DNA from 4 places in the Mesorhizobium sp. M1D.F.Ca.ET.043.01.1.1 genome. Region 1 is predicted to be linked to each of the others. Evidence: riboswitches for the same ligand, from Rfam matches in the RefSeq annotation. Region 1 holds a riboswitch; each other region holds the start of a gene.
The links. Region 1 has a riboswitch for cobalamin ahead of EJ067_RS29355 (CbtB domain-containing protein). Riboswitches for the same ligand answer to the same signal wherever they lie in the genome.

Region 1 (7,303 bases):
CCTGATGCTGGCGATCGGCTCGGTGTTCTTCGTCACCCACACGCTGCCGGGGCAGCTCGCCGGCATGCTTTGCCGTGTCATGGGGGCGAGCGCGCTGTCGATCACGCTCAACCTCTACATCATGGACCACATCCGCAAGGCCGACTTCATGCAGGCGGAATCGCTGCGCATGGCGTGGTCGATGTTCGCCTGGACCGGCGGGCCGACGCTGGGCATCTTCCTCTATACCCGATTCGGCATCTATGCCGCGCATGGCGCGGTCGTGGCGTTTGCGCTGGCGCTGCTTGCGCTGTTCTGGACCTACCGGCTGGGCGATAACCCGTCGATCCGCCCCGGCAAGAGCCGTCCGGCCAATCCGCTTGCCAATATCGGCCGCTTCATCGCGCAGCCGCGGCTCAGGCTCGCCTGGCTGATCGCCTTCGGCCGCTCCTGCTTCTGGACGACCTTCTTCGTCTATGGCCCGCTTTTCATGGTGATCACCGGCGAGGGCAAGCTTGCCGGCGGGCTGCTGGTGTCGGCAGGCAATGCGCTGCTGTTCATGGCGATCTTCTGGGGCAGGGCGGGCAAGCGCTTCGGTGGCAGACGCACCATGACCTTCGCCTATTTCGCCATGGCGGCAATGCTTTTTGCCGCGGGCGGCGTCGGCCAAGCCGCGCCGCTGCTCACGGCCGCGTTCCTGCTCTGCGGCGCGCTCTTTACGATTGCGCTCGACGCGCTGGGCTCGACCGCCTTCATGCGCTCGGTCCGTTCCTATGAGCGGGCGCAGATGGCGGCGGTCTACCGCACCTATCTCGACTTCTCCGAGCTGACACCGCCGCTGGTCTATTCGGTGGTGCTCACCTTCTTCGGCCTCGGCTCGGTCTTCGTCACGCTCGGCATACTGGCCGCCTTCTGCGGCTTCTTCACCTGGCGCTATCTGCCGAAGTCGTTTTGATCAGCGAGCGGGCTGGTACGCTGCATCGCGCCTGCCCGCCCACTTGGATCCGGCTGCATCGGCTGTTCCCCCGCTCCCGACAGCCGGCACCCCGGACCAGGCCGTTGTGAATTGCGGGGCCATTGTGGTGTCCGGGGACCGCCCTTAAGGTCGCTTGCCGATGCCGGCGCCTGCCGGCTGGCGAGGGCCGCAAAGCATGTCTGCAAGAACGATGTCGCTTACCGAGGAACTGGTAGCTCGTTGCTTTCGCATCGTCGAAGACACCGGGCCCGATCCTAACGCCGCGCATCTGGATGACGCCGACTACGATGCGATGCTGGACATCCTGGAAGCGGAACTCCCAGCTAGCGAGCCGCTCTGGCTGTTCGGCTATGGCTCGCTGATCTGGAAACCCGAGATCGAGCATGTCGAGGAGCGCGTCGCCGTGGCGCGCGGCTGGCATCGCTCTTTCTGCATGAAGATGACCCGCTGGCGCGGTACCAAACAGAGTCCGGGCCTGATGATGGCGCTGGATCGTGGCGGCCAATGCAAGGGCGTAGCATTCCGCCTGAACGGTGGCGACCGCCGGCGGGCTCTGGACAAGCTTTTCCGCCGCGAGATGACGCTGAAGCCAACCAGCTACCACCCCCGCCTGCTGCAGCTTGCAACCGACAAGGGGCCGTTGAAAGCGCTCGCCTTCGTCATCAATCGCAAGGGCACCACCTATGCCGGCCCGCTCGGCGAAAGCGAGGTGGTGGAAAGGCTGGCGACGTCCTGCGGCCATTGGGGTTCAGGCGCCGACTATCTCTACAACACCGTCAAGAATCTCGAAGCGCGCGGCATTCACGACGCCCATCTGTGGCGGCTGCAGCAGCTTGTCGCTGAAAGAATCGCCGCTTCCTAGCATGCGAATCCATGGCGCAATCGCGTTTGGCGATGACGGAAATTGGTTTGCCGCCTGCAGCGATTCTGCCTATAGTCGGTGCCGTCGTCGGTTCCGTTTTTGGAGCCAAGAGGGAATGCGGTGAGGGTGAATTTCCTGCCCAAAGCCGTGGCTGCCCCCGCAACTGTGTGCGGTAGTCCTCTCCATAGACCACTGGGGATTTTTCCTCGGGAAGGTGGGGAAGGGCGCGGATCCGCGAGCCAGGAGACCTGCCGGCGACGGGAAAGTTGACTTCGATGCCCTCGGGTGGAGGGCGAAAGGACAAGACATGAATACCGCTTCCGTCTCTCTCGGCGCCTCCGTCTCCTCGCAGTCGCGCGTCATGCAGCTGGCTCTGGCCGCGCTGCTCGGCATTTTCGTCGTCGGCTTTGTCGGCTTTTCGCATATCGATGCGGTCCACAACGCTGCGCACGACTATCGCCATTCGATGGCGTTTCCCTGCCACTGAGGAAGGCCTTACACCATGAATCTGTTTCGCAACGTCGTGTTCATCGCGGCGATCGCGGGGCTCGTGGCGGGCATCGCGCTCGCCTGCATGCAGGCCTATGCGACCGTGCCGCTGATCCTCAAGGCGGAAGTGTATGAAAAGGCAGGCGGCGGCCATCACCACGACCATGCCGCCACAACCACCGACAACAATGCGATGAGTTCGGCCGCGCCGGCGGCGATGAGCAGCGCGGCTCCAGCGCCTGCCGACGCGGCAGCTCCGGCCGAGGACGAAGGCTGGGCGCCGGCCGACGGCTTCGAGCGCTTCGCCTTCAACGTCGTCGCCAACATCGTCACCGGCATCGGTTTCGCGCTGATCCTGGTCGCGGTCTCGGAGTTTGCCGGTGGCATCGGCAATTGGCGTCAGGGAGTATTCTGGGGCCTTGCCGGTTTTGCCGTGTTCACTTTGGCGCCCGGCCTCGGCCTGCCGCCCGAACTGCCGGCGATGCCGGCGGCCGAGCTCCTGCCGCGCCAGATCTGGTGGATCTCGACTGTGGCTGCGACCGCCGCCGGACTTGGCCTGATCGCCTTTCGCAAGTCGCTGCCGCTGGCGATCCTCGGCGTCGCGTTGATCGTTGCTCCGCATATCGTCGGCGCGCCGCAGCCAGACAGCTTCGAGACGGCAATTCCGGAAGGGCTGCACCATCAGTTCGTGGTTGCCGTGACGCTCACCGACCTGGTGTTCTGGCTGGTGCTGGGCGCAGTTGTCGGCGTGGTGCGCGGCCGCTTCGCCGGCGCGGCGACCAGCCTGCGCGGCAGCTTTGCCTGATCGCGCCGAAGGTCGGCTGACCTTCATCATCGGCGGCGCGCGCTCCGGCAAGAGCGCGCATGCCGAAACCCTGGTCACGGCAAGCCCGTCGCCCTGGGCCTATATCGCCACCGCGCAAGCCTATGACGACGAGATGCGCGAACGCATCGCGCTCCATCGCGCGCGGCGCGGCGAAGGCTGGGCGACCGTCGATGCGCCTCTCGACCTCACCGGCGCGATTGAGGCTTTGCCCGATCACCAGCCGGTGCTGATCGATTGCCTGACATTGTGGCTGACCAATCATATGCTGGCGGACCATGATCTCGAGGCCGAGTGCCGGCGGCTCTCGGATGTGCTGTCGCGGCCGCGCGGGCCCTGGTTCGTGGTGGCGAACGAGGTCGGGCTCGGCATCGTGCCGGACAATGCGCTGGCGCGCCGGTTCCGCGACGCCGCCGGCCGGCTCAACCAGCAGGTCGCGGCCGTCGCCGACAGCGTGCTGATGATGGTGGCGGGGCTGCCGCTCAAGGTGAAGTGACATGGCCGAAATCGACGATAAGGATGCCGAGCGCCATCGCGCCAAGATGGCCAAGCGCAAGGCGGTGCAGGATGCCGAGGTGGCCGGCAAGACGATCGAGAAGGGACTGCTGATCGTCAACACCGGGCCGGGCAAGGGCAAGACCACCGCCGCCTTTGGCCTGGCGCTCAGGATGCTCGGCTACGGCAAGCGCGTCGGCGTCGTCCAGTTCATCAAGGGCAAATGGCACACCGGCGAGAAGAACGCCTTCGCCGCTTTCGGCGATCGCGTGGTGTGGCATGCGATGGGCGAGGGCTTCACCTGGGAGACCCAGGACCTGAAGCGCGACATTGCCGCCGCCGAGGCCGCGTGGGCGAAGGCACTGGAGCTGATGGCCGATCCTTCGATCAGCCTCGTCGTGCTCGACGAGCTCAACATCGCGCTGCGCTATGACTATCTCGATCTCGAGAAGGTGGTTGCGGCGCTGAAGGCGCGTCGCGAGGATTTGCATGTCGTCGTCACCGGCCGCAACGCCAAGCCACCGCTCGTCGAGGCGGCGGATCTCGTCACCGAGATGGGGCTGACCAAGCACCATTTCTCGGCGGGCGTGAAGGCGCAGCAGGGGATCGAGTTCTAGCCGCTGATCAAAATGGTCAGGTAGATCACGACCGCCGACAGAACCCCGAACAGAGCGATCAACAGCCCGTCGGCGATCCGGTAGAGTTTCAACGCCTGCCTGATGTCGGTGCTCTCGGCCTCGCGCCGGCCGCCTTCGCCCATGAAGGCGTCCTCGACCATCTCGCCGCCATAGCTGCGCGGCCCGGCCAGGGACAATCCCAGCGCGCCGGCCATGGCGGCTTCCGGCCAGCCGGCATTGGGCGAACGGTGTTTCTTCGCGTCGCGCCGCATGACCTGCCAGGCGTTGCGAGGATCGGCGCCCTTGACCAGGAAGGCCGCGAGCACGATCAGCAGGCCGGTGAGCCGCGAGGCCGGCAGGTTGATCAGATCGTCGAATCGCGCGGCGGCGCGACCGAAGGCCTCGTGTTTGGGCGTACGATGACCGATCATCGAATCGGCGGTGTTGGCGGCCTTGTACGCAGCCCCCCCGGCCAGCCCGCCGATGCCGGTCCAGAAGGCGGGCGCGACGATGCCGTCGGAGAAATTCTCGGCCAGGCTTTCGATCGCGGCACGGGCGATGCCTGCCTTGTCGAGCTTTTCCGGATCGCGGCCGACGATGCGCGAGACGGCGATGCGGCCGAGCGTCAGGCCACCGGTCTCCAGCGCGTCGGCAACATCCTCGACATGCTCCGCCAAGCTCTTCTGCGATAGCAGCGAAGATCCGAGTATGGCCGCGATAACCAGGCCGGAGGGGAAGATCAGCCAGAGCAGCACATGCAGCGTCAGGCCGATGGCGGCGGGCACCAGCAGGATGACGAGAAGCGCCTGGACGCCGCGACGGCGACGCAATTCGTCGGAATCGGTCGCGCGGTTGAGCCTGCGATCGAGAAAGGATATCAGCCTGCCGATCCAGGTGACCGGATGGCCGATGGCGTTGAACAGCCAGTCCGGATAGCCAAGGATACGTTCAACGGCGAGTGACAGGAAAGCGATCAGGATCGACATGAAGCTTCTGGATGGAGCGATTGCTGCGGTGGATCACGGCGGATCCCTCGGCCGGGCGAGCGCGCTCTTCCCCCACGCGCCACGGCCTTTCGTCGATCTTTCGACAGGTATCAATCCGCACTCCTACCCGCTTTTCGATCTGCCCGCCACCGCCCTGTCGCGATTGCCGGAATCCGATCGGCTGCGCGAATTGGCCGAAATTGCGGCCAGAACCTATGGCGCGCCGTCGGCGGCGCATGTCGCGGCAGCACCGGGCACGCAGATCCTCCTGCCGCGCGTCGCTTCGCTGGTGGGGCCCGGCAAGGCGCTGGTGCTCGGTCCGACCTATGCAGAGCACGCCCGGGCCGCCGCGATCGCTGGCCATGCGGCTGCGGAGGTGAACGACTTCGAGGCGTTGGCGGACGCGCACCTTGCCGTGCTGGTCAACCCGAACAATCCGGATGGGCGGGTGATCGAAAGGGATCGCCTGCTCGGCCTTGCCGCGCGGCTGCGCAGGAAGGGCGGGCTGCTGGTCGTCGACGAAGCCTTCATGGATGTCGGCCCGACCGAACACAGCTTGGCCAATGATGTCGGCGAGGGCGGCATCGTGGTGCTGCGCTCTTTCGGCAAGTTCTTCGGCCTCGCCGGCGTCAGGCTCGGTTTCGCGCTTACCGACACGCTGACTGCCGAGCGGCTGGAGGCGCAGCTTGGGCCGTGGGCCGTTGCCGGACCGGCGCTGGAATATGGCATTCGCGGGCTGTCCGACACCGAATGGCAAGCCGCCATGCGCAGACGCCTCGCTGAAGACGCCGGGCGGCTCGACGCATTGTTCGGCAAGGCCGAAGTGCCGGTTGCCAGCGGAACGACACTGTTCCGCTATCTGTCTTTCACGGATGCCCCAACCCTGTTTTCGGCGCTAGGCGAACGTGGCATTCTGCTGCGCCATTTTGCCGGGCGGCCACAAGTCTTGCGAGCCGGCTTGCCGGGCAGCGAGGCCGAATGGCAGCGCCTCGAAAGCGCGCTCGCCGCCTGGGCCGCGCGGCGCAAGGATATGGGCAAGGAGTCCGGACGATGATCCATGTCTGTCCGCTGTCGAAGATCGAGGAGACTGTGGCGAGGACCGGCGCCGAGCATTTGCTTTCGCTGCTTGCGGCCGGCACCGACGTTGTCCGCCCGGCCTCGATCCTCGCGGAAAACCATCTGCATCTGGTCATGCATGACATCGCCGTCGCGCAGGACGGCATGACCATGCCGGGCGAAGAGCATGTGCGCGCGCTTCTCGACTTCGCCTATCGCTGGGACCGGACCAAGCCGATGGTCGTGCACTGTTATGCCGGCATCAGCCGCTCGACGGCGTCCGCCTATATCATTGCGGCGGCGCTGGCGCCCAAACGCGACGAGGTGGAACTGGCCAAGACGCTGCGTTTCCTGTCACCGTCGGCGACGCCCAATCCGCGGTTAATCGCCGTCGCCGACACCTTGCTTGGACGCGACGGCCGCATGATCGCGGCGATCGAGGCGATTGGGCGCGGCGCCGATGCCTTTGAAGGGACTCCCTTCGAGCTCGATATCCAGGCTTAAGACAGCCAGTCCGCAAGCTTGGCCTTACGAACTTCCCTCACCAGGTTGATGAAGCCATCGGCCTGATGCTCGGCGGTGAGCCGGCCTTTTTCGGCGGTGGCGATGCTGGCGTCGCCGACCACCCCGTTCGGGTTGAGGTCGCTGGCGATCCAGGCGAAGGCATGCGTGCCGGTGTGGCGCAGCAGGGCGAATTCCTTTTCGGCGCGACCGACATTGGAGGCGAAATCATCGGCCTTGGTCATGTCGACGAGGTCGGGCCGGAAGCGCAGCATCAGCGAGGTCTCGACGTCGCCGCCATGGATGCCGTGACGGTCCTCCAGCTCGGTGTACATGCCGGCCGGACGGCCGAAACGCTGCCAGCTGGTCTTCACCGCCAGCATCTTCGCGCGCACACGCAATTCGCGCGTGACGATGCCCATGATCTCCTCGTTGCCGCCATGCGAGTTGACGACGATCAGTTTTCTCACGCCAGCGCGCGCGATCGACAGGCCGAGCTCGGTCCATGCATCCACCAGC
Region 2 (7,303 bases), 1.5 Mb from region 1:
CGGACTTCGGGAAGAACTCCTGGCCGACGAAGCCCATGGCGACGACCGAGAGCGCGAACAGCCCCGCCGTCGCCGACAGCACCAGCCACTTCGCCCGCATCGCCATATCGAGCAGCGTCTGGAAGCCGCGGGCAATGCGCGACGGCTGATGGCTGCCATGCCCCTTGATGCGATCGGGCATTAGAAAGACGCCGGTAAGCGGCGTGAACAGTACCGCGACCACCCAGGAGACGACGAGCGCGATGGCCACGACCGCGAACAGCGAGAAGCAGTATTCGCCGGCGCCGCTCTTGGCGAAGCCCACCGGCACGAACCCGGCGATCGTCACCACCGTGCCGGTAAGCATCGGGAAGGCGGTGGAGGTGTAGGCATAGGTGGCGGCCGAGATCTTGTCGTGGCCCTCCTCCATGCGCGCGATCATCATCTCCACCGCGATCATGGCATCGTCGACCAGGAGGCCAAGCGCGATGATCAGCGCGCCGAGCGAGATGCGCTGCAGCGAGATCCCGAAATACTCCATGGTGACGAAGGTGATCGCCAGCACCAGCGGAATGGCGACCGCCACCACGACGCCGGGGCGCCAGCCGAGCGCCAGCAGCGACACGGCGAGCACGATGGCGATCGCTTCGCCGAGGCTCTTGGTGAACTCGCCGACGGATTCCTCGACGACATGCGACTGGTCGGCGACCATGCCAAGCTCGGCACCGAGCGGCAGCTCGGCTTCCATCTCGTGCATCTTCTCCTTGACGTTCTCGCCCAGCGCCAGCGCGTCGCCGCCCGCGGTCATCGAGATGGCGACGCCGACGGCAGGCTTGCCGTTGAAGCGGAGCATCGGCTGCGGCGGGTCGGAATAGGCGCGCTTGACCTCGGCGACGTCGCCCAGCCGGAAGTAATGGCCGTTGGCGTAGAAGTTGATCGCCTTGAGGCTCTCCTCGGAGGTGAAGCTGCCGGAGACGCGGATGGCGATGCGCTCGGGGCCGGCCTCGACCGTGCCGCTCGGCGTCAGCGCGTTCTGCGCCTGCAGTGCCTGCGACAGCGTGCCGACATCGAGGCCGAGTGCCGCCACTTTCTGCGTCGAGAATTCGAGATAGATCTTCTCGTCCTGCTGGCCGATGAGATCGACCTTGGCGACATCCTTCACCGTGAGCAGCCGGGCGCGCAGGCTGGTGGCGAGGTCCTTCAGCTCGCGATGGCTGAGGCTGTCGGAGGTGAGCGCGTAGATCAGCGAATAGGTATCGCCGAACTCGTCATTGAAGAACGGGCCCTGCACGCCTGAGGGCAGCGTCGGCTTGATGTCGTCGAGCTTCTTGCGCACCTGGTACCAGAGCGGCTGCACCTGGTCGCCCGCCACCGTGTCCTTCAAGTTGACGAAGACGACGGATTCGCCGGGCTTGGTGTAGCTCTTGACGTAGTCGAGGTCGGGCAGCTCCTCGAGCTTCTTCTCGATGCGGTCGGTGATCTGCTCCACCGTGTCGCTGGTGCTGGCGCCCGGCCATATCGTCTTCACCACCATGGTCTTGATGGTGAAGGGGGGGTCCTCCTCGCGGCCGAGGCCACGATAGGCGTAAAGCCCGGCAAGTGCGGCAGCGATCATCAGATAGACGATGAAGCTGCGGTGGCGCAGCGCCCATTCGGAAAGATTGAAGCTGGTCATGATGCAAATCCCTCTCAGCGCGCGCAAAGGCGCGTTCCGCCGGCGGCTGCCGGCTGGCCAAAACAAGTGACGGTCGGGGTTCGGTCAGCGCCCGCCGCGTGGCGGGCGCCGGAAAGTCAGGCCAGGCTGTGCATAGTGCCCGGCACTCGGTAGGGCGCGCGCTCCGCAAGCCTCGGCCTGATGGCGAGGCCGGCGAGATAGCGCTGGAAGGCGGCTGCCTCCTGGACCGTGGAGGCAAGCGCGACATGGCCGTCGGGCCTCACCAGATAGGCGGCGTCACGCTGCAGGCCGGCTTTCCCGGCTGCGTCTGTCCAGGCGAAGGCGTGGATCGGGATGCCGCTCGGCGCAAGCATCGCCCGGAAATCGCAGTTGGCCTCGCCATAGACATGAACCTGCCAATCGAGCGAGCGCAGCGGCTCGAAATTGTCGCCATTTGCATGGGCGACGTAGGGCAGCCGGTCGCCGCCGTTCAGCTTGCCCGCCGTGCCCGAGCTGATCGGCCCGGCCCGGTACTGGATCGCCGCCTGCGAGATCAGTCCGAAGAAGGCGCGCGAGCCGAACGATGTATGCAGTGCGACATTCATGATCTTCGGCATAAGATAGCGCCGGAACAGGCCGATGAGCCGCGAGCGGCTGGTGATGAAGCGGAAAGCGGTGTCGGTGCTCTCGATCAGCTTGCGCGCAAAGGCGATGCGCTCGGGCTCATAGCTGTCGAGCAGGCGCGGGTCGGCCCGGCCCTGTACCACCGCTGCAAGCTTCCAGGCGAGGTTCACTGCGTCGCCCATCCCGGTGTTCATGCCCTGGCCGCCGGCCGGGCTGTGGATATGGCCGGCATCGCCGACGAGGAACACGCGGCCGACGCGGAAGCGCTCGGCGACGCGATGGTGGACGCGGTAGGTCGAGAACCAGTTGACTTCGTGGACCTTGACGCCGGTGTCGCGCTCGATATCGGCGCGGATCGCCTCGAAGCTGATCGTCTCGTCGGCCTCATGCGCCTTCGGCACGATGCCGATGAGGCGGAGCGACCCCGACTGCCTGACCGGCATGGCGATGGCGAAGCCATAGGTGCTGATGGTGACGTCCATGCCGTTGTGGGTGACTTCGCCGGTGCCCTTGACGTCGGCGACGTAGAAAGCCTGCTCGTAGGTGCCGCCGGGAAAGCCGATATTGAGCCCATGCCGAACGGTGCTGCGGGCGCCGTCGCTACCGGCGAGATAGGCGGCGCTGACGGTTTCGGTGCGGCCATCCTTGCTCAGCGTGGCGATGACCGCATCGCCCTCGTCCTGGAAGGCGACGAGCTCGGTGCCGCGCTCGACCTCGACGCCGGCGCGCTGCAGATGCGTGATCAGCACACGCTCGTGGATGTCCTGCGGCAAGGCGAAGGCGAAGGAAAAGGGGCTGATGCCGCGGCCGAAGTCGGACAGCGGCAGCCTGGCAGCGACGCCGGCCGGCGTATGTATGGTAAGCCGCTCCAGCCGGATGCCTGCTGCAAGGACATCGTCGACGATGCCGATCTGGTGGTGGAACTCCAGCGTGCGCGCCTGGACGGCAAGCGCCCGCGAGGTTTCGCCCGGACCGTCAGCCTTGTCGAAGATGCGGACCGGGACACCGAGCCTGGTCAGCCAGAGCGCGAGCGTCAGTCCGGTCGGACCGGCGCCGGCGATGAGGACCTTTGTCTTGGACATGGTCATTTTCCTTCTCCCTCAACGATACGGACTTTTTCGTGTTCCCGCAGCCGGTTTACGCCGGCGGTGACGACCAGATCGCCTTTGCTGAGCCCGTCGCTGACGACGATGCGGTCGGTCTCGTATCGGGCAACCGTGACCGGCTTGAGCTCGACGGCCGACGAGGGCGCCACGATCCACACCGCCGGCTTGCCATCCTTGTCGAACAGCGCGCTGCCTGGCAGCACCACGACCGGCGCGCCGGCGACCTCGGCGCGGCCGGAAACGCTGGCGCCGAAGCGCATTTCGTCGGGCGCATTCTCGATCGAGACCTTCACCTGGAAAGTGCGGGTGGCGGCATCGGCCATCGGCGCGATCTCGCGGATGGTGCCGGCCGCGGTGATCGCCGGATTGCTGAGCAGCGAGACGGTCACCTTTGGCGGCCGCTTCGTATCGGGCGTGTTGGCGAAGGCGGCTTCGGCGATCGAGAACACGGCGTCGCGGCTCTGCGGATCGGCGACGCGGACCACCATCTGCCCGACATTGACGGACAGGCCGGCTTCGGCGCCGCTCGCGGTGACGATGCCGTCGAATTCCGCGTGCAGCTCGGTATAGCCGAGCTGGTCCTTGGCCATCTCGAAGGCGATGTTCGCCGACTTGAGCTTGGCCTGCGCCGAGCGCAGATTCTTCAGCGTCGCGTCATAGTTGGCCCGTGTCGTGAAACCTTTGGCGAGCAGCGCGCCGATGCGGGCCTCGGCGGCACTTGCCTCGACAAGCACGGCCTGCGCCGCCGCGACATCGGCCTCGGCGCTGGCGAGCCGGTTGCGATAGTCCTGATCGTCGATGCGGGCGAGCACCTCGCCCTTCCTCACCGTCGCGCCGACCTCGGCGATGCGTTCGAGCAGCTTGCCGGATACGCGGAAGCCTAGGTCGCTTTCAAGCCTCGGGCGTATCTCGCCGACGGCGGTTCGGGTGTCCGCGCCGAGCATCGGAGCGACTGCTATGGCCTTGACGAGCTTCGTCTCCGGGGCGGCCGGGGTGGCGTTCGAGGCTTCGCTTCTTGCGCCGTGCCAGACCAGGGCCGCGCCGCAGGCGAGGACGGCGATCGAGCCGGCGACAAGGCGACGCCTCAGCGCCTTGTTATCAGAGAGTGCGGCAATCATGCTTGTCTCCACGACCAAGGTTGCGTTCGCGCGGGGAGGATGCGGCGACCGGGAAATATATCGGCTGGAGAGAGGGATCGGGCGTTTGCGGCCTGTCTTTCGCCAGCCCGATCTTCTTGCGGTTTCCGGCCCGGAAAATCCCGAACGGTTTCTGAGAATTTTCCGATGTTTGGCTGAGGCAGTGCCGGAAAGGGATTGACATAGGGCCTTCGAGCATATGTAACGTTATTACATATCGAGCTGCAAATTGGGAATTTCACGGGGTGATCAGGTCGCGCAGAAGTCCGTTGCGACTCGCGCGCGGACAACCTACGATGGCGGTGTCATGGTCCCCGAGCCGCAAGGCGAGGGGTGAAAAGGGAACACGGTGAGATCCGCTCAGGGTCGAGGCCGTGGCTGCCCCCGCAACTGTGAGCGGCGAGCTCCATCCGGAATGCCACTGGCCGGCAAGGCTGGGAAGGCGGATGGCGCGGCGACCCGCGAGCCAGGAGACCTGCCATCGACACGAGTTGACCGGACGGGGTGTGCCGGGAGGAGACGCGGGCACCGGTCCTGTCGGCCGGCTCGTCCGGCATCCTTCCGTCGCCGTTTTTGGAAAGTGACGGAATGTTGGACGGCTCCATCGATCGCATCCACCGCATTTTCGTGTGCACGCTTTGCTGTGATCCGGCGACGCAAGAAATGCGCAGCGAAGCTCTCTCCGATCATCGGGGGGGCCGCCTATGACCGCGCAGCTTCTCGAAGCCCGTGGCCTCGGCGCGACGGCCAACGGCCGGACGCTGGTCGACGATGTCAGCCTGTCGCTGACCGGCGGCGAACGTCTCGCCATCATCGGCCCTAACGGCGCCGGCAAGACGACGCTGCTGCGCATGCTGTGCGGGGCGCTGCCGCCGAGCCGCGGCGAGGTGCGCCTTGCCGGACGCCGGCTGGACCGGATCACCGCCGCCGAGCGGGCGCTCAGCATCGCCGTCGTCGGCCAGACGGACCAGCCGGATCCGCGGCTCGCGCTCATCGACTATGTCGAGCTTGGCCGCGTCCCACATGCGGGCTTGAGGCGCCGCCACGACGATCGCGACATCGTCGTCGAGGCTTTGCGCCGGACCGGATTGCTGCGGCTGCTCGCGCGCACAGTAGGCTCGCTGTCCGGCGGCGAGCGCCAGCGCGCGCAGCTCGCCCGCGCCATCGCGCAGGAGCCGAAAATCCTGTTCCTCGACGAGCCGACCAACCACCTCGATCCGCGCGCCCGCGGCGAGTTGCTCGACCTTGTCGCCGGCTTCGGCATGACCGTTGTCGCCGTGCTGCACGATCTCGCCCTGGTGGCGCCCTTCGCCACCCGCGTCGCGGTGATGAGCAACGCCCGGCTGCACGCGCTGGCGCCGCCGCGCGAGGCGCTGGCGCAGCCGCTCATCCGTGAGGTGTTCGGCATCGATGTGCTGCGCCTCCAGCACCCGACCGAGGACCGCGAGCTCACCGTCTTCGAGCTTCCCGCCCGCGCTTCAGCCCCGTCCTGAGCCAATCCAGACAATCCAACCCAATCAAGGAGCACCATCCCGTGAAACGCCTCGCTTTGTCGCTTGCCCTCTCTTTTGTCGCCTCGGCCGCCTTCGCCTTCCCGGTGACCGTCGACAGCTGCGGCAAGCCGCTCACCTTCGACGCGCCGCCGAAGCGCGCCGTCATCCAGGACCTCAACATGGCCGAGATGGCGTTCGCGCTGAAGCTGCAGCCGTCGATCGTCGGGCTCACCGGCATCACCGGCTGGTACAAGGTTGGCCCCGAATTCAAGGCCGAGCAGGGCTCGATCCCCGAGCTGGCGCCGAAATACCCGACGCTGGAAAACCTTGTAGCCGCGCAGCCGGACTTCTTCTTCGCCGGCTGGTATTACGGCATGAAGCCGGGCGGCGAGGTCACGCCCGACACGCTTGCCCCGCACGGCATCAAGACACTGGTACTGACCGAGAGCTGCGTCCATCTCGACAAGAACCGGCCCGCCGCTTCGATGGACCTGCTCTTTGGCGACGTCGAGAAGCTCGGCAAGATCTTCGGCAAGGACGCGCAGGCGCAAAAGCTGGTCGTCGGCTGGAAGGCCGAGCTGGCCGGCATCACCGCCAAGGTGGGCGACCATAAGGGCGCGCGCGTGTTCCTCTATGACTCCGGCGAGGACAAGCCCTTCACCGCTGGCAAGTTCGCCATCCCCAACGCCATGATCGCCGCCGCGGGCGGGGAAAACATCATGGCCGACATGGACACGAGCTGGGGCAATACCGACTGGGAGACGGTCGCGTCGCGCAATCCGCAATTCCTCATCCTGCTCGACTACCAGGACGGCGGCGGCTACCGGAAGCTGCTCGATTTCCTCGAGGCACATTCGGCGATGAAGGAAACCGACGCGGTGAAGAACAAGCGCTTCGTTGCGCTGCGTTACGCCGAGCTGACGCCCGGACCCGCCAACATCGAGGCGATCGGCAAGATCGCCAGGGCCATGTATCCGGAAGCGTTCTGACCTTTGCGATACGGATCGTTCGTTCTTACAATGTCGCTGGGCGCGGTGCTGCTCGCAGCGCTCGTGCTGCTTTCGATCGCCTACGGCTCGACGCTCATCCCGTTGCACGAGGTCGTGCGCGCGCTGGCACATGCGATGGGGCTGGACGGGAACCAGGTATCCGGTCCGGTCGGCAGCATCGTCGTCGACCTCAGGCTGCCGCGCGCGTTGCTGGCGATTGCTGTCGGCGCCGGCCTCGGCATCGTCGGCGCGCTGCTGCAGACGGTGACCCGCAACGATCTCGCCGATCCGTTCCTGTTCGGCCTCTCCTCGGGCGCCGCCG
Region 3 (7,303 bases), 3.1 Mb from region 1:
TTGGCTTTGTCAAATTGCCCGAGGGCATAGAGACACATCCGCGTGCTGCAGGCGGCCGGGAAGCCCGGTGTTTCCGAAGAAACGCGTCTCAAGGCCACACTGGGAGAAGGTCCAAGAGGTCACCGTCTCTCAAGTGCTGGAGGTCGGTAATCAGACCGCGAAACTCAGCTACGTACGCGTAGCGCTGGAGAGCCCGCCGCCGGACGAGTGCCCAATTGGAGAGCGAGGGCACGGTAAAGTGGTACAATCCGCAAAAAGGGCTTCGGCTTCCTTGCTCCTGAAAACCGTGAGAAGGATATCTTCGTTCATGCCACCGGGCTGACCCGCTCAGGACTGAGCACGCTGATGGAGGGTCAGAAGGTGTTTGTCCAATGCGGGCAGGGCAAGAAAGGCCCGGAGGGTCGGAGCATCCGCTCGCTAGACCCATGCGTTGGTCGAAGACCGAAATCGCGTCTTAGACAAAGAAAAAGCCCGCTGCCGGGAGGAGGTGGCAGCGGGCTCGATTTCGAATGAGACACGGGAGGAGGTGCGCCCCATTCAGCGTCGGCACCACATCTGGGAGGAGTAGATGGCCGACAACATGATCATACCGATAGCCGCCGATATTGCAATGCACAAATCATCTCTCGCAGGTGCGAAATCATGCCGCATCGGCTTGGTCGATCGTTAAAAGTGCAGTCAGGCTGCGCCATTCTTGCGGGCACGCTTGGCAGGTGCCGACGTTTCCGGTTCCTTCGGCTTGCGGCCCAGACCCATGGTCTTGGCCAATGCCGAGCGGGCCGCAGCGTAGTTTGGCGCCACCATGGGATAGTCCGCCGGCAGCCCCCATTTCGCGCGATATTCGTCGGGCGTAAGGCCATGGTGGGTAGCCAGGTGACGCTTAAGCGACTTGAACTTCTTACCGTCCTCAAGGCTGACAATGTAATCGGGTGTAACCGATTTTCTGATCGGTACGGCAGGGTTGAGAGGTTCCGACTTTTCTGGTGCTGCACCACCGGCAGTGGCTTTCAATGCGATGTGGATCAGGCCGATAAGCCCAGGCAGTTCACTGACGGGAACAGGATTGTTCGAAACATAGGCTGAGATGACATGGGCGGTGAGTTCGATAAGGTTATCAGCTGTCTCAGTTTCTTCGGTCATGAAAACGCTCCTGCGGACTTAGACTAGGCGTGGGGAATCAATTCATAGCTTAATAGTGACGGCCGCCTTTGATGGCAACCAAGCCATTGCACGATCTGTTCGCGGATCGCTACACACCCGGCCGCAGTCGCAGGATAACTCTTCAACCGTCATCGTCCTGACAACACCGCTGTGCCATGGTTGTGCCGCGTCGATGCGGCGCCTCTTCACCCAAATTTATTCGGATAGTTCGGAGAAACGAATGAACGCTAAGGCTTTCAGCAACCCCCTTTTCGTGAAGCGCGCAACGCACATCATCCAAGAGATTGCCGGCCTTGCGGATGCCATCGATTTTCTCAATGAATGGCCTGAAGATCGCAGAGACATGATCCACGAGATCGCCCTGAGGGCATGCTACGATGCATACGATGGGCGCAAGCCGGTAAGTACGGCTCGCAATGCCTTTTTCGGCTTTGCGAAACGGGTCGACATATTGGAAGATCCAACCTCGGCGATGAAGTGGATTGCTGCCTGCAGATCGGGCAGTGGAAAAGTGCAGGTGTAGACCTCGACGACGTCTGGCAAGGCGCGTCAAACAGTGCACTATTGTCCGAGTTTCACGGCTAGACCGCGCGAATGAGAAGCAGTTCCTCACCGCCGACTACAAAAGTGCAGATCGCACGCAACCTGACTATGGCCAGACGCAGCTCATGGCGATCGCTTGGTCGTGAATGGCCAGCCTCAGTGGTGCAGGTGCATCGGTCGCGTTCGACTGAGTAAAGAAATACGACCGGGGCAGTTTGCCGCATAGTGGCTGTGGAGGAGGGGGGATGACCGGGTTGATCAGATTTGAGAGGCCAGTCGTTGTTCAGGTCAGCCGCCGCAGCTCAGAGCGCATCGTGGTGGACGTCAACGACGCGGCCGCTATCTTGCTGCGGGATCTGCATAATGAGACCGATAAACGCAGAATAGCGATGGACGTCTGTCTGCAGGTGTTACGCGGTAAGACCCATGCGCCAGCCGCTCGACGAGCTTTCGTCGCAGCCGCGCTCGAAGCACGCATTCTGCGCAACGATTGAGATTTATGACGCCGCTCATGAATTTCGGCCCTCTGCGCATCGCTGTTGGCCACGGTCCGAACATCCCTGCCGGCATCCGCCAGGAGCAAGCCAACCCCGTTACTTCCGCAATGGCTTTCCTGGTCGCGCGTGGGATCTTCCAACATCAAAACACAAGGGGTCCGCCAGCCAAGCTGCGGTCGTTCGGCTTCGCCTGCGCGGCGATCGTAATTGGAGACAGAGGCAGACGGGCCATTGAGCGAGAGTTGGCCGACTGCAGATGGCGGAGCGTCGATACTGTCACGATAGTCAACAGAAGTGCCGTTTGAACCTCCCCCCAGATTAGCCCTGCATCCGGTTTCCCGGAACACCCTTGGACCGGCCCCGCGTGATCGCCGATGCCTCTCCCGATGGTCGCCGATGTCGGAACGGAGGTTTCGGCGATCGCATCGGAAAGATGATAGTGATATTGGACTAGCTTAAATCCGGAGTAGTCCGAAACCGCTGGGGGTCAGCCGTCTGATCTCTGGCCGGCTCATTTGAGGGCCGGCCTGCTTCGATCGCCCGCCAACGCCCGCCTTCGGAACAGCTGGCGTGGCCGCGCCATAACAAGGCCCGACCAGACCAAGCTTACGGAGGCGCTTCGGTCGGCGGCAGGTCGATTTCTTTGGGTGAGCCGGATAGCCTCCTCAACCTACTTCGCCCGGGGTGCAGCGTCGCCGCTCACCGCCGGCAAGTGTCACCGAGTCCTACGCCGTTTGCGCTTTTTCCCGAATTGCGCGTGCCGCAGCCACCATGTTCACCAGGGCAGAGCGGACCTCCTCCCATCTGCGCGTTTTGAGGCCGCAGTCGGGATTCACCCACAGTTGGTCATCCAACAATCGATCGCGCGCAAGCATGATGAGGTTGGAAATCTCGCCCACTTCCGGGACCCGCGGCGAGTGAATGTCATAGACGCCAGGTCCGATATCGTTCGGATACTTGAAGGTTCGAAGCGTATCGAGCAGTTCCATCTGCGAGCGCGAGGCTTCAATGGAGATCACATCCGCATCCATTGCGGCGATAGCGTCCACGATGTCGCCGAACTCGGAGTAGCACATATGGGTGTGGATCTGGGTCGCATCCTCGACGGCCGTTGAAGCCAGCCGGAAGCATTCGACGGCCCAGTCGAGATAGGCCTCCCAGTCGGCCTGGCGCAGCGGCAAGCCCTCGCGCAGTGCGGCTTCGTCGATCTGGATCATCTTAGCGCCGGCCTTTTCAAGGTCGCTCACTTCATCGCGAATGGCGAGCGCGACCTGACGGCAGACGGCTGAGCGCGGAAGGTCGTCTCGGACGAAGGACCAATTGAGGATCGTCACGGGACCGGTAAGCATGCCTTTCACCGGCTTCAGCGTTAGCGACTGGGCATATCGCCACCAATGTAGTGTCATCGGATTTTGTCGCGACACATCTCCAATGATGATCGGGGGTCGCACAAAGCGCGAGCCATAGCTTTGCACCCACCCGTGTTGCGTGAAGGCGAAGCCGCAGAGCTGCTCGGCGAAATATTGCACCATGTCGTTGCGCTCGAATTCGCCGTGGACCAGCACGTCGAGTCCGATCTCTTCTTGCCAGCGAACGGCGGCTTTTATCTCTTTCTTCAGGAACGCTTCATAGTCGACGTAACTCAGCTGGCCTTTGGCATGAGCTGCCCGCGCCTTGCGAATCTCGGCTGTTTGCGGGAAGGAGCCGATCGTCGTGGTGGGGAAGGGGGGCAAGCCAAACACGTCGGCCTGAAGCTTGGAGCGGCCGGCAAATGCGCTCTTCCGGCGCGTCATGCCGACCTTGATCCTGGCGACCCGGCCTTCGACGAGCGGATCATGCACCTTGGCGGATGTCGCGCGAACGGCGGCAGCCTCAGCCGACGCCTCCAGTTCGGCGGCCACTGCGTCCCGGCCTTCGGCCAGGGCACGGGCGAGCACGACCAGCTCGTCGGTCTTTTGCGCTGCGAAGGCGAGCCACGACCTCACATCCGCATCGAGTGCCGTCTCCAAGTCCAGGTCGATCGGCACATGCAGCATCGAGCAGGACGGGGCAATCTCCACCCGCTCCAGCGGCCAACCGGCGACGATCGGCTTGATACGGTCAAATATCGCAGGCAGGTTCGCGCGCCAGACGTTGCGGCCGTCGATCAGCCCGAGCGAGAGCACAAGTTCCTTCTGCGCGAGCCGGCCGACGGCCTCCAACTGCTCTGGAGCGCGCACGAGATCCACGTGCAGTCCCGCCACGGGCAGAGAAATTGCGGTCTCGAGATTGTCTCCCAGCGATCCGAAATAGGTAGCGACCATGATCTTCAACTCGGGTGCTGCTTTCGACAGCCGGGAGTAGGCGAATTGGAGCGCATCCCGTTCGTTGGGAATCAGATCGAGCACGAGCGCCGGCTCATCGATCTGCACCCAATCGGCTCCCGCGAGCTTTAGCCTCTGCAGGAGTTCCTCGTAGACGGGCAGCAGCCGTGGCAGGAGCGCGATAGGGTTGAAACCTTCCTCAGGTGACTTCGCCAACTTGAGAAAGGTAACCGGTCCAAGCAGGACCGGGCGAGTGTGGATGCCGAGCGCCTTGGCCTCGAGGAAATGATCGACCGGTTTCGCCGACGAGAGGGCAAAGCTCTGATCGTCCCTGAGTTCCGGCACAATGTAGTGGTAGTTGGTGTCGAACCATTTGGTCATTTCCATCGCGGCAAGGCCCTGCCCATTGGCCGCAGGCTCGTCACCGGCAGGTCCACAATCCGCGGCCTGACCTTGATTGCCGCGCGCCATGGCGAAATAGATATCGAGTGGGACCTCGCCGTCAGTCCAGGCGTATCGTGCCGGAACGGCGCCGACCATGGCGACTGTGTCGAGCACGTGGTCATAAAGCGAGAAATCGTTGGACGGGATTTTCGACACGCCGCGATCGTGCTGCTCCCTCCAGCTAGCGGCACGCAGCGTCTTCGCCGTCGCGAGCAGATCGGCAGCGCGAGATTTTCCGGACCAGTAGTTTTCAAGCGCGAATTTCAGTTCCCGCCGTCGACCGATACGCGGCACGCCGAGCGTTGCTACAGGAATTCGTTGAGAGACAGTCATGCCATACCCCGATGGTTGGGGCGGGGGACAAGGAACCCGCGAATAGGCGGCACGAAGCCGAGCTACCGCGACCACCAGACACCCCGCCCGTGGACGTTGTTCGTCGTGGCAGGTCTCCTGGCTCGCGGGTCAAAGCCTCCGCCCGTCTTCCCGAGGCCGTTCGCCTCAGTGACATCAATGGGCTTGGCTCGCCGCTAACAGTTGCGGGGGCAGCGCCGGCATCGCACCGGCTTCCCTCTTAGCTCCGCTACGGCAGTGCCGCGCGAAGAACCATGACATGCGTACAATCACAGCCGCTTCGATCCTTGTCAATACCATATAACGAGATGTTTATGTGATTATGCGAGTAACACCTTGCGCTGATCGGTCTCTTTCGCCCAAAGCCGCTTACGAGGGTCGGGTCGGTCGAAAGGCATTCAGCGCCGCCCCGTCGCGCTCGAACTGCGCTCCACCGAAGTGCTTCAGGGTGTTTGCCGACTGGCCGGCCGTCGACGCAAGTGCCCGTTCGCCTTCCACAAACATGGGGGTCATCGGGTGCACTCACTTTTGGCCCGAAATCGAATTCGTCATGTCCGGACAACCAGACGAATGAAAGCGCGATGGCTTCCGTTTGATCGGCGCTCGTTGGAGGCGGCGCCCCTATTGTTGGAACGGCGTGATCATCAGGTGGTGCCTTCTCGGGTCGGCCGCGTCGCAGTGCTCTTGCACAGAGAACGCATCGTCGTGCCAACTGGGAAAATCGTTAGGAACGATGCAATCGCTCTGAAAGCATTGTGTGACATTGCGGACATCGTCGACGATCCGACAACGGGCGCACCCAATCACCGGATCAATTCCGGTGCGATCGCTGGAACGTGCAGAACCAAAGCAGTGAAGCTCACAATGAACTTGCTTGCCCTACATGGGTGCACTTCGACTAAGTTGTCACGCTTATCACTTCTTTTCTGGATGCGGGCCGGCTGTTCCTCCCGATCATTGCCCAGGTTGACGGCCGGCATGCGGAACGTAGAGGAGCGTTCGGTCTTCGTGTAGGGGTGCGTTCGGCTTATTGGTTCGCTATGATTTGGCCCAGATCGGCAAGGCACTCGACCACGTAGTCCGGTCTGAATGGAAACCGCTCTATGTCTGCCAGCTTGGTCACACCAGTAAGCACAAGGGCTGTTCTCAGGCCCGATTCCAGCCCCGCGAGCACGTCGGTATCCATGCGGTCCCCGACCATGATGGTATCGACAGCTCGAACTCCCAGCCGGTCGAGCGCGTCGCGCATCATGAACGGGTTCGGCTTCCCGACGAAATAGGGCTGACGGCCGGTGGCCTTCTCGATTAGTGCCGCGACAGCCCCGCACGCCGGATGGGAGCCCCGCTCGGTCGGGCCAGTGGCATCCGGGTTGGTGGCGAGAAAGCGCGCGCCCTTCGCCACAAGCTCAGCGCCAGTTGCGATCTGCTCGTAGTGGTACGACGTGGTGTCTCCGAGGACCACGAATTCGGGGGCAAACTCTGTTATTCGGCAGCCTGCCTGCCGCAGGGCCTCGACCAGACCGTGGTCGCCGATAACATAGGCAGTTGATCGGTGCTTTTGCAGCGCCATGAACCGCGCGGTGGCGAGCGCCGATGTGTAGATGTGCTCTGGCTGCACGGCGAAGCCAACCGCTCTTAGACGCTCGGCATGATCTTCTGGCGTGAACCGCGAGTTATTGGTGAAGATCTGAAAGGGCTCACCCTTGGCGACTAGCCCGGCAACATAGCCGACCGAGCCAGAAATCGGTTGGCCGCCCCGGACCAGGACCCCGTCCATGTCGAGCAGATGCGCTATAATCATTGGATCTCAACCCTCAATGTCTTTCGTGCATGCGCGGCCTGGGCACGTCTTGTGTCACTGAATCTTCTCCAGGCGGGAATGCCGGCGACTGTACCGATTCAGAGCGATGCGCGAAGGGGGCTCAGTGGGCCGTGCGGCAATAAGGAGGTTGCGGCGTAAACGTTTCGGTGCGCCAATTCGCCGTGCGGACGTCTTGCATCGTC
Region 4 (7,303 bases), 2.3 Mb from region 1:
ATGAAGGTCGGCGAGATCGCGACGCCGCTGACGAAGACGACGAGCGCCAGCGTCGGCACCGTGTCGGCAAAGAGCAGCGGCAGCGTGGTGAGCGCAATCACTGCCACCGCTATCGCCAGTTGCCGCTGCAGCGGCGCTCTCAGGCTAAGCGCGCCGACGATGATGCCGAGCACGAAGGAGCCGAGCGCGTAGACGCCGATGACGAGGCTCGCCGCTTCGGGCTGGCCGAGCGCTTTGGTGATCGCCACCGTGGTGACCTCGGTGGTCGCGAAGGTCGCGCCGACGAAGATCAGGGCGAACGTGATGATCTGAACCGGCCGCAACCGGATCGCCGAAGCGGCCGCCCCATGTTCCGCCGGACGCACGGGTGGCTCTGTCGAACGCTGCAGCAGGAACGCCGCCGAGCCGAAGGCAAGCAGCAGCGTGCTCACCACCATGCCGGCCTCGGGGAACAGCGCGGTGCTCAAGCCCACCGACAGCGAGGCGCCGGCGACATAGACCAACTCGTCAGCCGCCGATTCGAAGGCGAAGGCCGTGTTCAACTCGGGGCGATTGCGAAAAATCTCGGTCCAGCGCGCCCTGACCAGCGCCGGAACGCTGGGCATGGCGGCCGCAAGCAGCGCGGACAGGAACAAGGTCCATACCGGCCAGTGCTGGTTGGCCGCCGCGATCAAGGCAGCGAAGGAAAGCACCGAAACGAGTGTCGTCGGCATGGCAATGCGGGTCTGGCCAAGCCGGTCCATCAGCCGCGATACCTGCGGCGACAGGAAGGCGTTGACCAGCGCGTAAGTCGCCGAGACAGCGCCGGCCAGCCAGTATTCGCCATACGTCTGCGACAGCATCGCCACGATGCCGATCGGCGACATGGCGATCGGCAGCCGAGCGATAAACGCCGCCGCGGCGAAGCCCTTCGTGCCGGGAGCCCGAAAGATTTCCGAATAGGGGTTTCGCATGATCGTGCTCCTCGACAGGGAAAGGCGCCGCAACTACATACGCCGCGTATGAATGTCAGATAGTTCATACGTCGCGTATGTCAATTGGCATACGAGACGTATGCGAATAGGGCCAGAGCCATGCATAGACGGCGCAAGGAGATGATCGCCGAGACGCGCGCCAAGCTGATCGCGGCCGCACGCCACGCCTTCGGCACGATCGGCTATGCCGAGGCTTCGATGGATGATTTCACCGCTTCGGCGGGCCTGACGCGCGGCGCACTCTATCATCATTTCGGCGACAAGAAGGGGCTCTTGCAGGCGGTGATCGCCGAGATCGACGGCGAGATGGCCGCCCGGGTGAACGAGGTGGCGTCACGGGCGCCGACCCGCTGGCAGCATTTCGTCGACGAATGCACCACCTATATCGAGATGGCGCTGGAGCCGGAGATCCAGCGCATCATGTTCCGCGACGGCCCGGCGGTGCTTGGCGATCCGGCGCAATGGCCGAACGCCAATGCCTGCACGGCGTCGATCACCGGGCATCTGACCAGCTTGCAGCGGGACGGCGTCGTCGTTCCCGATCTCGATCCCGAGACCGCTGCGCGGCTGATCAACGGCGCCAGCAGCCAGGCCGCGCAGCGCATCGCCAATTCCGAGGATCCCGAAGCGACCTCCAAGAAGGCGATAGCGGCGTTCAAGCAGCTGCTGGAAGGCTTGCTCAGGAAACCAGAGCAAACCACCGCGTAACCACGCTGCCGGTTTGTGCACCGGTTTTTGGGCCCGGCACGCCGCCGCCGCGTTGACAATGTCAGGGGCGAGCGCATCCTCTCCCGCCAATTGTCTTGCAGCGCAGCGGTTCTTCGAACGCGCAAAGGACGCTGTAACACTTTTGATTCTGCGCATGATCCTTTCCGAAAAAACGATTCCGATTTTCGGGGTCATGCGCGAGGCGGGGAGTCGGGGCTATGTGGGACTTCAGCATCGGCCGGTCGGTGTCCATCATGATGCGGACATGGCCGTTCATCGTCTTTCGCATGATCGTCTATTTCGGCATCACGCTGGCCTACATCATGGCGACCGGCACCGGCGCCAGTGTCGGCTATGGCGTTGGCCATATCTCCACCGACCCTGACGGACCGATGTCGTTTGCCTTGTGGGGCGGGGTCGTCGGCTTCGGCGTCGTCTCGATCGCCGTCTACTGGATCCGCGAATATATCCTCTATGTGCTCAAGGCCGGCCACATCGCCGTCATGGTGCATCTGATCGACGGCCACGACGTTCCGGATGGCCAGGGCCAGATCGCCTATGCGAAGGAAGTGGTGACCCAGCGCTTCGCCGAGGCCAATATCCTTTTCGTGGTCGACCAACTGGTCAAAGGCGCCATCCGCGCCATCACCGGCCTGATCGGCGGCATTGCCGCGTTCCTCCCCATTCCCGGCTTGAGCGGCCTCGTCAGCTTCATCAACACGGTCATTCGGCTGTCGCTGACCTATGTCGACGAGATCATCCTCGGCTACAACATCCGCATCAATTCGAACTCGCCTTTCGAGACCGCCAGGCAAGGCGTCGTGCTCTACGCGCAGAACGGCAAGCACATGGTCAAGAATGCCGTCTGGCTGGCGGTGATCATGTGGGGCGTGTCCTTCGTCATCTTCCTTTTGATGCTTGCCCCGGCAGCCGCCATCCTCTGGGTGATGCCCGGGCAGCTCGCCGGCTGGGCCTTCGTGCTGGCCATCGTCTTCGCCTGGGCCTTCAAGGCGGCCTTCATCGAGCCTTTCGCCATCGCTTCGCTGATGCAGGTCTATTTCGCCACCATCGAAGGCCAGGTTCCCAATCCGGAATGGGACCGGCGCCTAGCCGAGGCCTCGTCGAAGTTCAGGGAGCTTCGCGACAAGGCGCTGGGCTCCTTCGGCGGCTCGCGCTGGGATTCGCCCCGGCCTGCCTGATCGGCAGCCCCGAAGGCAACCCGATCAAGGCTTCGGCAGGTCAGCGCCGCGAAGCTTGGCAATCGCCGATTTGAGCGGCGCCTCGCCGGCGCCGCAAAAGGTCTCGCTCATCACCAGGTCGGGCAGCGGCAGGCGCCGCCCCCAGCCATGCGCCTCGAGGTCCGGCCGCGGCGCGAATTCCGAGACGCGGCCGACGCAGAGATAGGCTATCGGCGTGACATGGTCGGGGATCGACAACAGCCGCTTCAGCGCCTCGGTCTCGATGATGCTCACCCAACCGACGCCGACGCCTTCGGCGCGCGCCGCCAGCCAGAAGTTCTGTACCGCGCAGACGGTGCTGTAGAGGTCCATCTCCGGATTGTGCCAGCGCCCGAGCGGCGAATTCTGCGAGCGCTGCCGGTCGCAGGTGATGCAAAGATTGAGCGCGCTTTCGCAGATGCCCTCGAGCTTCAGCGTGCGGTAGAGCGCCTGCCGCTCCGCCTCGATCGCCGGCAGTTCCTGCTCGCGCGCGGCCAGGAACAGGTCGCGCACCTGCCGCCGTCTTGTCGCATCGCGGATGACGATGAAGTTCCACGGCTGCATGTAGCCGACCGACGGCGCATGATGGGCAGCCGTCAACAGTCGCGCCAGCACGCCATCGTCGAGATCGTCGGCAGTGAAATGGCTGCGCACGTCGCGCCGGGTGAACATCGCCCGGTAGACGGCCTCGCGCGCCAATTGGTCAAAGTCGCCGCCGCCGGTGGCGGCCATTCGTGCCTGCATCGCTTGTCCCCTTGCGATAAGCAGCCCTCCGCCTGACCATGCGGACGACCATTTCTGCCGGGCCGGTCTTCTGGCTCGGGATCGACCCGCATCCGGCGCCTTCCCGTCTAGGACAGTGGCTTTTGCCGGCGCGGTCCCCCTCACAGCGTTGGGCACGCCACGGATTTCAACCGTGTTCCCGATTCTCCCGCGTCGCGGGCACCAGGCAGCGGCAGGACTCTATAGCGAAGCGGAAGCCGCGCCAATGCCGCTTGCGCACGATCGGGCGCGATTTTCCCCAATCATTCGGCGCCGAAACATGGCTATCCGGGCGACAGGTGCCTAGATTAGGGGCCATGGCTACCCGTCTCTACACCCATCCGGTATTCCTGGAGCACCTCACGCCGCCCGGTCATCCCGAGCGTCCCGACCGTTTGCGCGCCATCGAGCGCGTGCTGGACGACGAGGCTTTCTCGGCTCTCGACCGCGTCAGGGCGCCGGAAGGCGACGAGGCAACCATCCTTTATGCCCATCCGGAAGATTTCGTCGCCCGCGTCCGCGCGGCCATTCCTGAGACCGGCATCGTCTCGATCGATGCCGACACCAGCGCCAGCCCGAAGAGCTGGCAGGCCGCGGTGACGGCGATCGGCGCCGCCAATGCGGCGATCGACGATGTCTTCGAGGGGCGCGCCGCCAATGTCTTCGTCGCCGCCCGTCCGCCCGGCCATCATGCCGAGAGGACGACGGCGATGGGCTTTTGCCTGTTCAACACCGCGGCGATCGCGGCCCGCTACGCGCAGAAGAAGCACCAGGCCGAGCGCGTCGCCATCGTCGATTGGGACGTGCATCACGGCAACGGCACGCAGGACATCTTCTGGGACGATCCGTCGGTGCTCTATTGCTCGACGCATCAGATGCCGCTTTACCCGGGCACAGGCGCCAAGAGCGAAACCGGCGCCGGCAACATCGTCAACGCGCCGCTCGCGCCGAGCACCGGCAGCGATACGTTCCGCGACGCCTTCCTGTCGCGCGTGCTGCCGTCGATCGACGCATTCAAGCCGGACCTGATCATCATTTCCGCCGGGTTCGATGCGCACCATCGCGATCCGCTGGCCGCGATCAACCTGACCGAAGACGATTTCGACTGGGCGACCGGCCAGCTTATGGAGCGCGCCGGGCGCCACAGCGGCAACCGGCTCGTCAGCCTGCTGGAGGGCGGCTACGATCTGCAGGGACTGGCATTTTCGGTCGCCGCCCATGTCGGGCGGCTGATGAAGGGATGAATTATGGCTGATGAAGCTAACGAAGACGTCAAGACGATGAGCTTCGAGCAGGCGCTCGACGCGCTGGAGAAGATCGTCGATGATCTGGAGCGCGGCGATGTCCCGCTCGATCAGTCGATCAGGATCTACGAGCGCGGCGAGGCGCTGAAAGCCCATTGCGACCGGCTGCTAAAGGCGGCCGAGGACAAGGTCGAGAAGATCAGGCTGTCGCGCGACGGCAAGCCGGTTGGAACGGAGCCGCTCGACGCCGAGTAGCGTGGAAGAGGGGCGGGGGAAGAAAAGCAGGTCGGGGGAAGAAAAGCAGGTAAGGAGTTCAAGCATGTGCCGCAACATCAAGACCCTGTTCAATTTCGATCCGCCGGCGACTGATGACGAGGTCCAAGATGCGGCGCTGCAGTTCGTGCGCAAGCTGAGCGGCTCGACCAAGCCGTCCAAGCGCAACGAGCATGCGTTTCACCACGCCGTCGAGGCGATCGCGGCAGCCGCGCGCGAGCTGCTCGACAGCCTCGAAACCACGCAGCATCCGCGCAATCGCGAGGAAGAGGCCGCTAAGGCGAAAGCCAGGTCCGCGCTCCGCTTCGCCTGAGGTCATGACATGAGCTTCTTCCCGGGAAACGACCCTGAGGCCGGCGACGCGTTTGCCTGCGACCAGATCGAGTTGATGGTCATCCCCAACGCCAAGGATATTGGCGGCTTCGAGGTTCGCCGCGCCCTGCCGACGGCGAAACGCCGGCTGGTCGGTCCCTTCATCTTCTTCGACCGCATGGGACCGGCGATCCTGCGCGCTGGCCAGGCGATCGACGTGCGCCCGCATCCGCATATCGGGCTTTCCACGGTCACCTATCTGTTCGACGGCAAGATCAGGCATCGCGATTCGCTCGGCACCGAAATGGTGATCTCACCCGGCGACGTGAACCTGATGACCGCCGGCCGCGGCATCGTTCATTCCGAGCGCACGCCCAAGGAGTTGCGTGGCGCGCCGATGTCGGTCTCTGGCCTGCAGACCTGGCTGGCCTTGCCCGACGGCAGGGAAGAGGTCGCCCCGGTGTTCGCGAATACGTCGGTGATCCGCCTGCCCGAGATCGACGCCGACGGCGTCAGCGGCCGAGTCGTCATCGGTGAATTTTCCGGGCTGCGCTCGCCGGTCGCGACCGCCTCGGAGACGCTCTACGCCGATTTGCGGCTGGCGGCGGGCGCCAGCGTCAAAATCCCCGCCGATGCAGAGGAGCGCGCCATCTATACGCTGGAGGGTGAGGTTTCCATCGCCGGCGACCGCTTCCCGGCCGAGCGACTTCTGGTGTTCAAGCCGGGCGAGGAGATCGTCGTTTCGTCCGAGCGCGGCGCGCATTTCATGCTGTTCGGCGGAGCGTCGCTGGGTTCCAAGCGTTATATCTGGTGGAATTTCGTTTCCTCCTCGAAGGAACGCATCGAGCAGGCCAAGGAAGAATGGAAGACGGGCCGCTTCGATATCGTTCCTGGCGATGAGGAAGAATTCATTCCGCTGCCGGAAGGTTAGAGCGGGATGGACGACGTGCGCCAGCCGCGTCACTGGCACGCATTTACATTCGCCCGCCAGCAGCATATTTCGCGCATGATCGAGGCGCATATTCAAAGGTTAGCGCAACGTTAAGACTGAGCAGGCTGCACCAGAGTGAACCCAAAGCCCGACACGCCGCTTCTCGACAAGGTCCGCATTCCCGCGGATTTGCGGTCGCTTGACGAAAGCGAGCTGACGCAGCTGGCGACGGAACTGCGCGCCGAGTTGATCGATGCCGTGTCGCACACCGGCGGCCATCTCGGCGCTGGGCTGGGCGTGGTCGAGCTGACGGTTGCGCTGCACTATGTCTTCAACACGCCGCAGGACCGGCTGATTTGGGATGTCGGCCACCAGGCCTATCCGCACAAGATCCTGACCGGCCGCCGCGATCGCATCCGCACGCTTCGCCAGGAAGGCGGTCTCTCCGGCTTCACCCGGCGGGCGGAGAGCGAATACGACCCCTTCGGCGCCGCGCACTCCTCGACCTCGATTTCCGCCGGCCTCGGCATGGCCGTGGGCCGCGAGCTCGCGGGCGGCCGCAACAACGTCATCGCCGTCATCGGCGACGGCGCCATGTCCGCCGGCATGGCCTATGAGGCGATGAACAATGCCGGCGCGCTCGACGCCCGCCTCATCGTCATCCTCAACGACAACGACATGTCGATTGCGCCGCCGACCGGCGCGATGAGCGCCTATCTGGCGAGGCTCGCCTCCGGCAAGGCGTATCTCGGCCTGCGCGATTTCGGCAAGAAGCTGTCGTCCTATCTCGGCAAGCGGGCCGACCGCGCCATCACCCGCGCCGTCGAGCATGCGCGCGGCTACGTCACCGGCGGCACGCTGTTCGAGGAGATGGGCTTCTAC

Region 2: another riboswitch for cobalamin. It lies ahead of EJ067_RS02330 (ABC transporter ATP-binding protein); the one in region 1 lies ahead of EJ067_RS29355 (CbtB domain-containing protein).
Region 3: another riboswitch for cobalamin. It lies ahead of metE (5-methyltetrahydropteroyltriglutamate--homocysteine S-methyltransferase); the one in region 1 lies ahead of EJ067_RS29355 (CbtB domain-containing protein).
Region 4: another riboswitch for cobalamin. It lies ahead of bluB (5,6-dimethylbenzimidazole synthase); the one in region 1 lies ahead of EJ067_RS29355 (CbtB domain-containing protein).

What each region holds. Positions count from the first base shown of each region.
Region 1 is NZ_CP034444.1:6,130,629-6,137,931, forward strand. Features, by position in the region: gene EJ067_RS29345 (MFS transporter) at 1-934, shown strand, start outside; gene EJ067_RS29350 (gamma-glutamylcyclotransferase) at 1,131-1,817, shown strand; cobalamin riboswitch at 1,889-2,088, shown strand; gene EJ067_RS29355 (CbtB domain-containing protein) at 2,125-2,304, shown strand; gene EJ067_RS29360 (CbtA family protein) at 2,320-3,111, shown strand; gene cobU (bifunctional adenosylcobinamide kinase/adenosylcobinamide-phosphate guanylyltransferase) at 3,104-3,625, shown strand; gene cobO (cob(I)yrinic acid a,c-diamide adenosyltransferase) at 3,627-4,241, shown strand; gene cbiB (adenosylcobinamide-phosphate synthase CbiB) at 4,238-5,227, opposite strand; gene cobD (threonine-phosphate decarboxylase CobD) at 5,226-6,281, shown strand; gene EJ067_RS29385 (tyrosine phosphatase family protein) at 6,278-6,787, shown strand; gene EJ067_RS29390 (creatininase family protein) at 6,784-7,303, opposite strand, start outside.
Region 2 is NZ_CP034444.1:469,574-476,876, reverse strand. Features, by position in the region: gene EJ067_RS02350 (efflux RND transporter permease subunit) at 1-1,654, opposite strand, end outside; gene EJ067_RS02345 (FAD-dependent monooxygenase) at 1,771-3,339, opposite strand; gene EJ067_RS02340 (efflux RND transporter periplasmic adaptor subunit) at 3,342-4,481, opposite strand; cobalamin riboswitch at 4,791-4,997, shown strand; gene EJ067_RS02330 (ABC transporter ATP-binding protein) at 5,204-5,992, shown strand; gene EJ067_RS02325 (ABC transporter substrate-binding protein) at 6,034-6,981, shown strand; gene EJ067_RS02320 (iron ABC transporter permease) at 7,012-7,303, shown strand, end outside.
Region 3 is NZ_CP034444.1:2,146,049-2,153,351, reverse strand. Features, by position in the region: gene EJ067_RS35280 (cold shock domain-containing protein) at 247-513, shown strand; gene EJ067_RS10645 (MucR family transcriptional regulator) at 679-1,140, opposite strand; gene EJ067_RS10640 (DUF982 domain-containing protein) at 1,382-1,684, shown strand; gene EJ067_RS10635 (DUF982 domain-containing protein) at 1,950-2,198, shown strand; gene metE (5-methyltetrahydropteroyltriglutamate--homocysteine S-methyltransferase) at 2,927-5,281, opposite strand; cobalamin riboswitch at 5,371-5,571, opposite strand; gene EJ067_RS10625 (HAD-IIA family hydrolase) at 6,327-7,100, opposite strand.
Region 4 is NZ_CP034444.1:1,312,468-1,319,770, reverse strand. Features, by position in the region: gene EJ067_RS06720 (MFS transporter) at 1-953, opposite strand, end outside; gene EJ067_RS06715 (TetR/AcrR family transcriptional regulator) at 1,074-1,682, shown strand; gene EJ067_RS06710 (hypothetical protein) at 1,901-2,881, shown strand; gene bluB (5,6-dimethylbenzimidazole synthase) at 2,906-3,643, opposite strand; cobalamin riboswitch at 3,686-3,864, opposite strand; gene EJ067_RS06700 (histone deacetylase family protein) at 3,979-4,905, shown strand; gene EJ067_RS06695 (exodeoxyribonuclease VII small subunit) at 4,909-5,160, shown strand; gene EJ067_RS06690 (DUF2277 domain-containing protein) at 5,225-5,491, shown strand; gene EJ067_RS06685 (pirin family protein) at 5,501-6,421, shown strand; gene dxs (1-deoxy-D-xylulose-5-phosphate synthase) at 6,557-7,303, shown strand, end outside.